Regions from separate parts of the Brevibacterium sp. ACRRH genome, predicted to be linked through region 1. Evidence: predicted binding sites of a transcription regulator. Region 1 holds the regulator's gene; the other holds the start of a gene.
The links. Region 1 encodes LexA, which represses DNA repair genes until DNA is damaged. Its sites were predicted from a motif close to TCGAACANNTGTTCGA; they were not measured.
Positions count from the first base shown of each region.

Region 2: the regulator LexA is predicted to act here: its motif matches at 2,766-2,781, upstream of MHX53_RS11340 (HNH endonuclease signature motif containing protein).

Region 1 is NZ_JAKRMN010000005.1:45,914-51,257, forward strand. It holds gene hisB (imidazoleglycerol-phosphate dehydratase HisB) at 1-314, opposite strand, end outside; gene MHX53_RS06300 (histidinol-phosphate transaminase) at 311-1,441, opposite strand; gene MHX53_RS06305 (LysM peptidoglycan-binding domain-containing protein) at 1,451-1,744, opposite strand; gene lexA (transcriptional repressor LexA) at 2,027-2,701, shown strand; gene MHX53_RS06315 (ATP-dependent DNA helicase) at 2,685-4,706, opposite strand; gene hflX (GTPase HflX) at 4,712-5,344, opposite strand, start outside.
Region 2 is NZ_JAKRMN010000015.1:14,794-20,137, forward strand. It holds gene MHX53_RS11335 (SURF1 family protein) at 1-501, shown strand, start outside; gene MHX53_RS11340 (HNH endonuclease signature motif containing protein) at 576-2,678, opposite strand; gene MHX53_RS11345 (ABC-F family ATP-binding cassette domain-containing protein) at 2,937-4,535, opposite strand; gene MHX53_RS11350 (ribonuclease H) at 4,519-5,217, opposite strand; gene MHX53_RS11355 (neutral zinc metallopeptidase) at 5,269-5,344, shown strand, end outside.

The DNA of each region.
Region 1 (5,344 bases):
CGCGCCAAGCTTTCATCAAGTGGCACATACGCGTGTCCGTACCTGCGGATACCAGCTTTTGTGCCAAGCGCTTCTTTGAGCGCTTGGCCGATCACAATCGACGTGTCCTCCACGGTGTGGTGGACGTCGATGTGCGTGTCGCCGGTTGCGTTGATCTCCATGTCAATGCATGAGTGCTTGGACAGCGCCGTGAGCATGTGGTCGAAGAAGGGAACGCCCGTTGAGATGGTTGAGGTCCCAACCCCGTCGAGGTTGAGGGTGACGGTAACGTCGGATTCCGAGGTCGTTCGAGTAACCGTTGCTGTGCGGGTCATGCCTGTCCTTGGAGGTGAGGGTGGGTGCGCGTCACGTCGGTGATTGCGCGAATGAATTCCGTGGTTTCGAAGTCGGTTCCCGCGTTGACGCGCAAGTGCCCGGGGATACCGTTGTTGCGCACCAGGACGCCGTGTGCGAGTAGCGCTTCGAACATCGCCTGCGGGTCCGTGACGTTTCCGAACATCAGGAAATTCGAGTCACTGGACACGACCGAGTACCCCAGTCCCGTCAACGCTTGACTCATGGTGTTGCGCGATTCCACAAGGCGTTCCACGTTTTCCAGCAGTGCTGGCGTGTGTTCAAGCGCTGCACACGCCGCCGCCTGAGTCAGGCGTGACAGGTGATACGGCAGACGCACCAGGCGCAGAACATCAATGAAGTCCGGATGCGCAACAGCGTAACCGACGCGCGCTCCGGCAAAAGCGAACGCTTTACTCATGGTGCGCGAAACCACCAAACGTGGGTTGTCTGGTAGTAGGTCGAGTGCAGTTTGGAATCCGGGCCGCGCGAATTCGGCGTAGGCCTCGTCGACAATGACGATGCCTGTCGTCACTTCAAGAACTGCTTCTACGACCTGAATCGGAGTTGAGCAACCCGTGGGGTTGTTGGGAGTACAAATGAAGGTGATGTCTGGCTTGTTCTCACGCACTGCGTTAACTGCAGTGTCGACATCGAGCGTGAAGTCGTCGTTGCGTGAGGCTTTGATCCATGTGGCACCCGTCGATGTGGTGATAAGCGGGTGCATCGAATAGCTGGGCTCAAACCCGAGTCCTGTGCGCCCTGGTCCCGCAAACGCTTGGACAATGTGCGAAAGAACTTCATTCGAGCCATTGGCTGCCCAAATCCATTCGGGCGGAATCTGGGTGAGCTCACCGTTGCCTTGCTTTTCCAGAACCGTGGACAGGTATTGCGACAGGAGCTCCCGTAGGCGAGTGAACTCACGATCCGGGTAGCGGTTGAGGTGTTGGAGCTGTTCCCCAAGGTTCTTTTGCAGCGCCTCAACCACGACTGGTGGAACGTCATACGAGTTCTCGTTGACGTTGAGGCGCACGGGCACATCATGCACTGGAGCACCGTAGGGCTTCGCACCGCGCAAATCGTTTCGAACCGGGAGATTTTCAACCACGCCACGAGTTTAACGTGAGGGCACTTCGAGCTTTTGTCCGGGTCGAACAAGCGAGCCGTCGAGGCCGTTGAGCGCCTTAATCTGCTTCACCACCTGGTCGGTGGGAACACCTTCACTGTGTTCACGTGCGATAGTCCACAGTGACTGGTCCTCCTGCACTGTCACCGTCACGGTCTGAGCTGATGCCCCACCTTCAGAAGCCTGCGCCGGCAACACGGCCAACGTAATAGCAAACGCCGCGACAACCAACGCAAGCACAACCACTAGCCGACGAACCGCATATGTGCGAGCCATTCGTGTCATCTCAATCCTCCATTCGAACTAATGTTCTATCGAATCTATGTTCTATTGAACACAACATTCGAACAAATGTCTACTGTTTCTCGAACAAATGTGCGAAAATAGATTCAAACGCGATCCCTTTCGCTTTCATACCTGACTGTTCCAGGAGGGTCTGACACAGTTTTTGGATCGCACGTTTTAGCAGGTCACACATTGGGAGGAAACGTGGCAGAGAAGGCAAAGCGGGGCCGGGGGCGCCCACGCAACGAAAGCGTCATCGCAGACATTCAAGAGCAAGAGTCACTGCACTCGCGCTCACTACCAGAAGACTCAATCTCACGCACCGACAGGCGACTGACCCCACGTCAGCGCCAAGTCCTCGAATGCATCGAACACGCCGTCTACACCAACGGCTACCCACCAAGCATGCGTGAAATTGGCCAGGCGGCGGGCCTGGCCTCGCTGTCATCGGTTGCCCACCAGCTCAACCAGCTGGAACGCTTGGGGTACGTCCGTCGCGACCCTAAACGACCTCGGGCCCTTGAAGTCGTCAACCCCGACGAAATTGAGTACAACAACAACATCACCCCAGAAACCTCCGCGAACACCGCACTGGTTCCTGTCGTGGGACGCATCGCGGCCGGTGGCCCCATCACGGCAGAACAGCACGTTGAGGACGTCTTCCCACTCCCCCGTCAGGTTGTGGGCTCAGGCGAAATGTTCCTCGTGCAGGTCGTAGGTGATTCCATGATCGACGCTGCCATCTGCGATGGCGACTGGGTCGTGGTGCGCAAACAGTCCACGGCCAACAACGGCGAAATCGTAGCCGCCCTGCTCGACAACGAAGCCACCGTGAAGACGCTCAAGCGCGAAGGCGGCAAGCAGTGGTTGCTCCCTGAAAACAAGGACTACGAACCCATCGACGGCGATCACGCGCTCATCATGGGTCTAGTCACCGCCGTTATTCGTCGGTTGTAGAAGCTGCAGCGGCACCAGCGCCGGCTTCCCCGGCAGCAACTCCCGTTGCGAGGCGCTGCAAGGCCTGCTTCACCAGTTCAGAGTTAGTAGTCCGCCACAGTGGCGGAAGCGAGTCGAGCAAAAACTTCGAATAGCCTGCTGTGCGCGCACGCGAGTCCAACAACGCAACCACACCGCGGTCGTGTGACGTGCGGATCAGCCTCCCAGCTCCCTGCGCCAACCGCAACGCCGCGTGCGTTGCCGACACCGCCATGAACCCGTTCGCACCTCTAGCCGCAGCGGCCTGAGTGCGCGCCTGCGACAACGGGTCGTCGGGGCGTGGAAACGGAATCCGGTCAATAAGCACCAACCGGTTGGTCAATCCCGGCACATCCACGCCCTGCCACAGCGACATGGTGCCAAACAGAACGGCCGAATCATCGGCGGCGAAGTCCCTCACCAGTACCGACAACGTGTCCTCGCCTTGCAAGTACACCGGGTAGCGCGTGCGCTCCCGCACAAACTGGGCGGCCTCTTCAGCGGCACGCCGGGACGAAAACAGTCCCAGGGCACCACCTCGGGACGCCTCAATCAGTTCCACGATTTCGTCCAACACCTGGACGTTGACCCCTGACCTGCCGGGTTTGGGCAGGTGCCCGGCCACGTAGAGGATCCCCTGCTTTTGGTAGTCAAACGGGCTACCCACGTCGATCGCGTCGTACCGGGGCGCATCCTCCCCAGCCAGACCCAGGGCAGCCGCAACCGGTTCAAACTTGCCACCCAACGCCAGGGTCGCCGAGGTCGCCACCACGGTGGACTCAGCAAACAACCCGTTCCGCAACGTACCCGCCACACTCAGCGGCGCCACAACGAGCGACGTAGTGGTGGTTTCCTTAAACGTATTCGTCGAAATCCACGCGACATCGTTGCTGTTGCGGTCCAACAACCGCTCCACTAGCTCATACGCTTCGTCAATACGCGCGCGTGCCATATGTCGCCCGGCGTCGGGCTCGGACTCCTTGGACACTCCCCCGACCTGCGAACTCAAGTCCCGCAACGCGTCATGCACGGCCGACAGCGCGTCGCCCAGGTCTTCTGGCCACACGCGCAACAGACCGGGCTCGTGCTCTTCCAGGGCAGCCGCAAACTGATCGCTGGCCTTGGTGAGCGCCTGAACGGTGTTCGCCGTGGCGGCCGTGTGCTTCTTAGCCGTCGACGCCACAGCGCTTAGAAGCGCATGCGTGATTGCCCCGGTGAGCGCGCCGGTCACACGGTCGCGCAGTTCGTGTGCCTCGTCGATCACCACCGCCGAATGCTCCGGCAACACCGACTGCTCCCCTTGCGCTTCAATCGCCAAGAGCGCGTGGTTGGTGACCACAATGTCGGAGTCCGCGGCCGTGTTCTTGGCGCGTTCGGCAAAGCACTCTTCGAACATGGGGCACGTGGACCCCAGGCAGTCAAACGAGTTCACGGACACCAGCGACCATGTCCGGTCGGACACGCCGGGCACCAGGTCGTCCCGGTCCCCCGTCGAGGTCGCATCGGCCCACTCCCGGATCCGCGCGATCTCGGCTTCGGTCGCGGTCATTGAGCCACCTCGGTGCCCTTCAATGTCAGCACCAACGTCGAACAACGCGGACTCTTCATCACCCGGGTACCCGCCTCCCAGCTTGTGGAGGCACACGTAGTTGCGCCGTCCTTTTAACACCGCCGAGGTGGGCTTCCGCCCGGTGATGGCCCCTACCGTTTTCGTAAGTCGGGGTAGGTCGCGTTGGATGATCTGTGACTGCAGGGCAAGTGTTGCGGTGGAGATGATGACCCGGTCACCGGTTCGCAGCGTGTATTCGACACTGGGCACCAGATAGCCCAGGGATTTCCCGGTTCCGGTGCCTGCTTGCACCAGCAGGTGCGTCTGGTTGTCCAAGGCGCTCGATACTGCTTGGGCCATGGTGGTCTGGCCTTCGCGGTGGGTTCCGCCTAGGGCATCTACGGCTGCGTCAAGGAGTTGTTCTACGTCTGAGCTCATGTGGTTCACCCAAAGATATGTGGGTCGACCATGTCTGGCTGTCGAAATTGTTCGAGTTCGTGCAGAAGATCGGGCTCCACCATGGCCACCAGTAGCGTGCCCTGAGAGGTGTATTTCTCAGACTCAACCGTGCCTTCGTCGTGGGCCCGGGCAATGAGCTCACCACGGTCGAACGGGATGAGTGCGGTGATGTGGTGGGACGGGCGCGGCAACAGGTCATCGATGCGGTCACGAAGCTCGTCGATCCCCTGCCCCGAGTGCGCGGACACAACGACGGCGTTTGGGTACGTGTTGAGCACGCGCGCCAGGGTGTCTGGATTCGCGATATCGGCTTTGTTGAAGACGATGAGTTCAGGAATGTCTCCGGTTTCGGCTTCGTTGAGCACTTCGTGTACCGCCCGAATCTGAGCCAGTGGGTCCGCGTGGGAGGCGTCGACAATGTGAAGGAGGAGATCGGCATCCGAAGCCTCTTCCAGCGTGGAGCGGAAGGCTTCAACGAGCTGGTGGGGCAGGTTGCGCACAAACCCCACCGTGTCGGTGTACGTGAACACACGGCCATCGGCTGTGTGTGCCTGACGGACCGTGGGGTCCAGGGTGGCGAACAGTTCGTTCTTCACCATGACCCCGGCGTCCGTGAG
Region 2 (5,344 bases), on a different contig from region 1:
AAGCCTCCTGCGGGTGAGGCGACGGTGACTGGCTGGTTGCGGCCCACGGAGGATGGCAGTAGGGACGATAATCCGGATGGCATTATTCGCGCGATTGATACTGAGCGGGTTCCGGGGTTGACGAGTCCGTATAAGAATGCGTTTGTGCAAGCGGGTGCGGAGGATCCCGCTGGCGATGCGGGGTTGTCGCCTTTGCCGCCGCCGTCGTTGGATCCGGGGTCGCATTTGTCGTATACGTTTCAGTGGATTGCGTTTGGGATCATGATTCTCATTGCGATCGTCTTTACGATTGTGCGCGAAAAGAGGACCCGCGAGTCTTCTTCTGATAAGCCCACAACATACGTGGTGGTTGACAAGGAAGCACTCAAGCACGGGTCCAAGTCCGGTTCAAGGTACGGCACCAGTCTGCACCGCACCCGAGACAGCGCTACCCACCGCGCCCGCCAAGCCGTCAAGGACGAAGACGCCGAAGACGCCGAGCTCAACCAACAGGGGCTCTAATGTTCGGGCTCTGTTTAGAACTGCTCTAGTTAGACCAGCATTATTCAGAACGGCTCTGGTTAGACCAGTCCACATCAGAATGGAGGTGGTTCCTCGCTGGGTTCCCACGGGCGGGTGTCACCGTTGAACACCTCCCCTGCGATTGCGTATTCGTCAGCGACCGCGGGGTCGTGTTGCGAACTATGGGCGCTTGCTTGTTCTGTTGCGAGGTAGTTGTTGATGGTGTGGCTGATGTCTTGGTCACCGGTGTCGAAGTACTCGAGTAAGCGTTCGTACTGGTGTTGGTTGATCCGTGATTCTGGTGGGTAGACCAGCATGGCACCAATCCGTGGGAACACGCACGCCAGGGAACCGTCATCCATCCTGTCGACGCGGAGTCGTTTCTGGGTTTTCTCCTGATGATGCCGCTTACACAACGGATGCAAATTCTCCATCACCGTCAATCCACCATTCTCGGGGTCTTCGTGGTTGAACGGTTCGATATGGTCTTTTTCACACACCCGGGCAGGGACCGCACACCACGGGACACTGCAATCAGGATGCCTAGCCTCAACCATGCGTTTCAAAGCCGCAGGTATGTAATACTTCGTCGGCGCAGACTCCAGCACCACACCGGTTTGTGGGTCGGTGAACATCCTGTACACCCACTTCGCCCGCGCGATCACCTCATCAGCGGTTTTTGTGTCTAATGGCACCCGGTTATTCATCATCACCGGCGCCCTAGCACCCGGGTCCACCCTGACCGGCACCCCAAAATCAAACTCACTACCAGCAATTTCGGCACTCAAGGTCTCTGTATCACCCGGCGGACCACCAGCACCTGGGGGCGCACTACTCCCCTGGTACTCAGGTCTGCGTTTTTCAGGTTCGTCTTCTTCGTTTCCGCTGGGCCTTCGTTCCGCCACCGGTGGCGGGTTGTTCATGAGGAAGTGCAGCACCGGGACCGTGAGATTAATGCTGGCTTGGGATTTCAACCATTCTTCTTTCTCAGGTATCGACACGCATAGTTCAAGCTCATACACGTCCTCAGACTGACGGGCTTCACACCTATCAGCCCACACAGAACCATCACCAGCATCGCCCGCACCGGACGCATCCACACCAGCCCCGGATCCTGGCCCGGCGTGTTCGGCATCAACCGGGATGGTGATGACTCTGATCGGCGCTTGTTTGCCTGTCCGGGTCACTCGGACGCGAAGTGTCGTTGAGGGTTTAGCCCCGGTGATCAAATCCAGGGTCAGTTGGTCCATCAACCGGTCATCATCAACCTCAACCCGGCCCAGATCACCCACACGTACTTCAGAAACTTCACCGTTGTTGTCGGTGATAAACAAGGCTTGTTGCTCATCGGTCAACGTGGCAGTAAACGGTTCTATATGGTTCGCCATGATTGCCCTGGCCATCCCGCGTACACGCTGATAAAACGCTTCCATCTCCAACACAGGCCCAGTCAGGCTCAACGTGGCTGTCCCATCATCATTCACCCAATACGACACTGACCGGTGACGCCTAGCCGTTTCACTACGGCTTTCTGGGGTAGTGAGCATGGCAAGCACTTCAGCCACGTGCCGTTTAAAGGTTTTCCACGCCACGTCCACACGCTTACTGGTGAGCATGTCATCAAACACGGGGATACACACCCCAGCACGCCCTACTCGGCCAGCCGTATAAAGAACCCTGTCGAAGCCGATCACACCGGCCTTGACTAGAGACCAGAGTTTGGGCATGAGCACCACAGCCGTCATGATCTTCCGCACCTGGGGCACTAACTGCGATCGTGTGCAATCTAAAAGCTTCGCTAGCACCCCTTCTGTCGGGGTTGGTAGTTCCTCTGGTACGCGTTCAACACTGGCAACTGTGCATACTTCACCCGAAGGCAACACCACACACGCCACCACATCATCCACACCAACAGACCCACGAGCACCAGAGCTTTGTCCTACTTTCCCGTTAGTAACCAGTGGTCCTGTTCTGGGGTTGGAGGTAAACACCGCATGTAGACCATGAGTGAAATCATCCAACGGTGCCACGTGGGCGCTGATCAACGCAGCGACTGCTTCTGCTTGTTTCACACGTGCTTCGTCCATGAGTCGTGTGGTGGTTTTAACTGTTTCGAATAGTTCAACAGCCGGCCCGTCATACATGTCATTGTGCTGGTCGTGGATTGTTGTGGTCACGCGGTTTCACCTCCTTCACATACCCCTATTCTATTTGTGTTCGAATGCAAGAGTCAAGGGTTTTGTTCGTTTTGTTTCGATTTATTTTCGAACTAGTGTTCAGTCACGGAAACCCAAGCGCTCAGTTCGGAAGCCGAAAAGGCGCCTCCCTTAACGGGAGACGCCTCGCGTCCTCAAGCTAGTCTCAAAGGCAACCAGCCAACGTCCACCTCGGCGGTGGAAAACAAACCAACCACCACCTCGGCGACAAAAACGCCCTTAAGCCAGCGACACCAGGTCCAAATACGAGTCGTTCCAGTGGTCCTCGTCGCCGTCAGGCAGTAGCAGCACCCGGTCGGGATCCAATGCCTGCACAGCACCCTCGTCGTGTGTCACCAGAATGATCGCGCCCTCGTAGCGCCGAATCGCGGACAAGATCTCTTCCCGACTGGCCGGATCCAGGTTGTTCGTGGGCTCGTCCAACAGCAGCACGTTCGCCGACGACACCACCAACGTCGCCAGCGCCAACCGCGTCTTCTCGCCACCGGACAGCACCTTGGCGGGCTTACTCACGTCATCGCCACTGAACAGGAACGAACCCAGCACCGTGCGCACCTGGGTGTCATCGAGATCCGGCGCGTTACTCCGCATGTTCTCAAGCACGGTGCGATCAAGATCAAGCGTCTCGTGCTCCTGTGCGTAGTAACCAAGTTTGAGCCCGTGCCCGGCCTTCACTTCCCCAGTATCCGGGCTTTCCAACCCAGCAAGAATCTTCAACAGCGTAGTCTTACCCGCACCATTGAATCCCAAAATCACGACCCGCGAGCCCCTGTCAATCGCCAAGTCCACGTCCATAAACACTTCCGTCGACCCATACGACTTAGACAACCCCGAACCAGTCAACGGCACCTTTCCGCACGCGGCAGGCGTGGGAAACCGCAAACTCGCCACCTTATCGCTCTGGCGTTCCTCCTCAAGTCCTGCCATCATGCGCTCTGCGCGCTTGAGCATCGACTGCGCCGCCACCGCCTTGGTGGCCTTCGCGCGCATCTTCTCGGCCTGAGCCACCAGCGCAGACGCCTTCTTCTCCGTATTCGCACGCTCACGCTTGCGCCGCCGCTCGTCGGCTTCACGCTGTTTCAGGTACTGCTTGTACCCCATCGCGTAAATGTCAATGACCTGCCGCGTCGCATCCAGGTAGAACACCTTGTTCACGACCTCCTCGATTAAGTTGAGGTCGTGCGAAATGATGATCAGCCCACCAGAGTACTTAGCCAGGTAATCACGCAACCACTGCACGGACTCCGCATCGAGGTGGTTCGTTGGCTCGTCCAGAATCATCGTGTCGGGCTGGTGAAACAGAATCCGCGCCAGCTCTACTCGCCGTCGCTGTCCACCCGACAACGTTTGCAACTCTTGCCCCATCAGCTGCTCGTCCAGCCCTAGGTTGGCCGCAATCGCTAGCGCCTCCGACTCTGCCGCGTACCCACCGGCTGCAATGAACTCAGCCTCGATTCGCGGATATTTGTCAATCGCCTTCGCCGCCACGTCCGGATCCGGGTCGCTCATGGCACGCTCGGCCTTGCGCATCCGCCTGGCAATCACATCCAGATCCCGCGCCCCTAACACGCGCTCCTTCGCGGTCTCAGTAGGCTTGCCACTCCGCGGGTCCTGTGGCAAATACCCCACCGACCCAGACACCGACACCGTCCCGTCCGACGGCAACACCTCGCTCATCAGCACCTTGGTAAGCGTGGTCTTTCCCGCACCGTTCCGGCCCACGAGCCCAACCCGGTCGCCTTTGTCCACGCGGAAGTTCACTTCCGACATGAGCGTGCGCGAGCCCACCATGATCTCCAGGTTACTTGCCGCTATCACGGTGTTCCTTCCACCCCACTTCAATGACCTGCGCCAAAAGCGCGTGCGGAGTCAATCCCAGCGCCTTCGCACGCTCCACAATCTCATCGGCCAAGGCTTTATCTAGCGGGCACCATACGTTCACCGTGTCTTCCGCCTCATCAGCGTCCTGACCCGGCGCTCCAGCTTCCTGCTGTGGCTCCCCCGCCGTCACCTCGGGCTCCGTCCCAGTCCCCAGCCCGGGCCCGAGGTCTGGCTCGCCTTCGTCACGAATGGCAGTTGCGACGGCGCGGGCGCGTTGGTCTGCCGCTTCGTTGAGCTCATGGTTGGAGTGCCCTTTGACCCACTGGAACTTGAGCTTACGCCCCGACTTTTCGAGCGCATCGACCTGCTCCCATAACTCTTCCATGAGGTCGCGGTTGAGCACGTCTTGCCCGTTGGCTTTTTTCCACCCTTTGAGCCTCCACACCGGCATCCATTTGGTGACCGAGTTAATCACGTACTTGGAGTCGGCCAGAATCAGGAGGTCTTCATGCGTGTGCGCAGTCGCTTTGAGAATTTCTATGACCGCTTGGAGTTCGGCCCGATTGTTCGTCGACTCTTCCCACCCGCCGGCAGCCCAGCGTTTGTCGTCGATGACCCACGCCCAACCTGCGGGTCCGGGGTTGCCTAACGCGGAGCCGTCGCACGCGACTTCCAGCACATTACCTCCAAGTGTGAACGGAGTTGTTGATCAGTCCAATACACTAACCCTATGACCTTCAACCCCAACTCTCAGCTTGACAGCTCCCAGGTTTCCCGAGGTCGTGGCGCGCCTGTCATGATCGGTG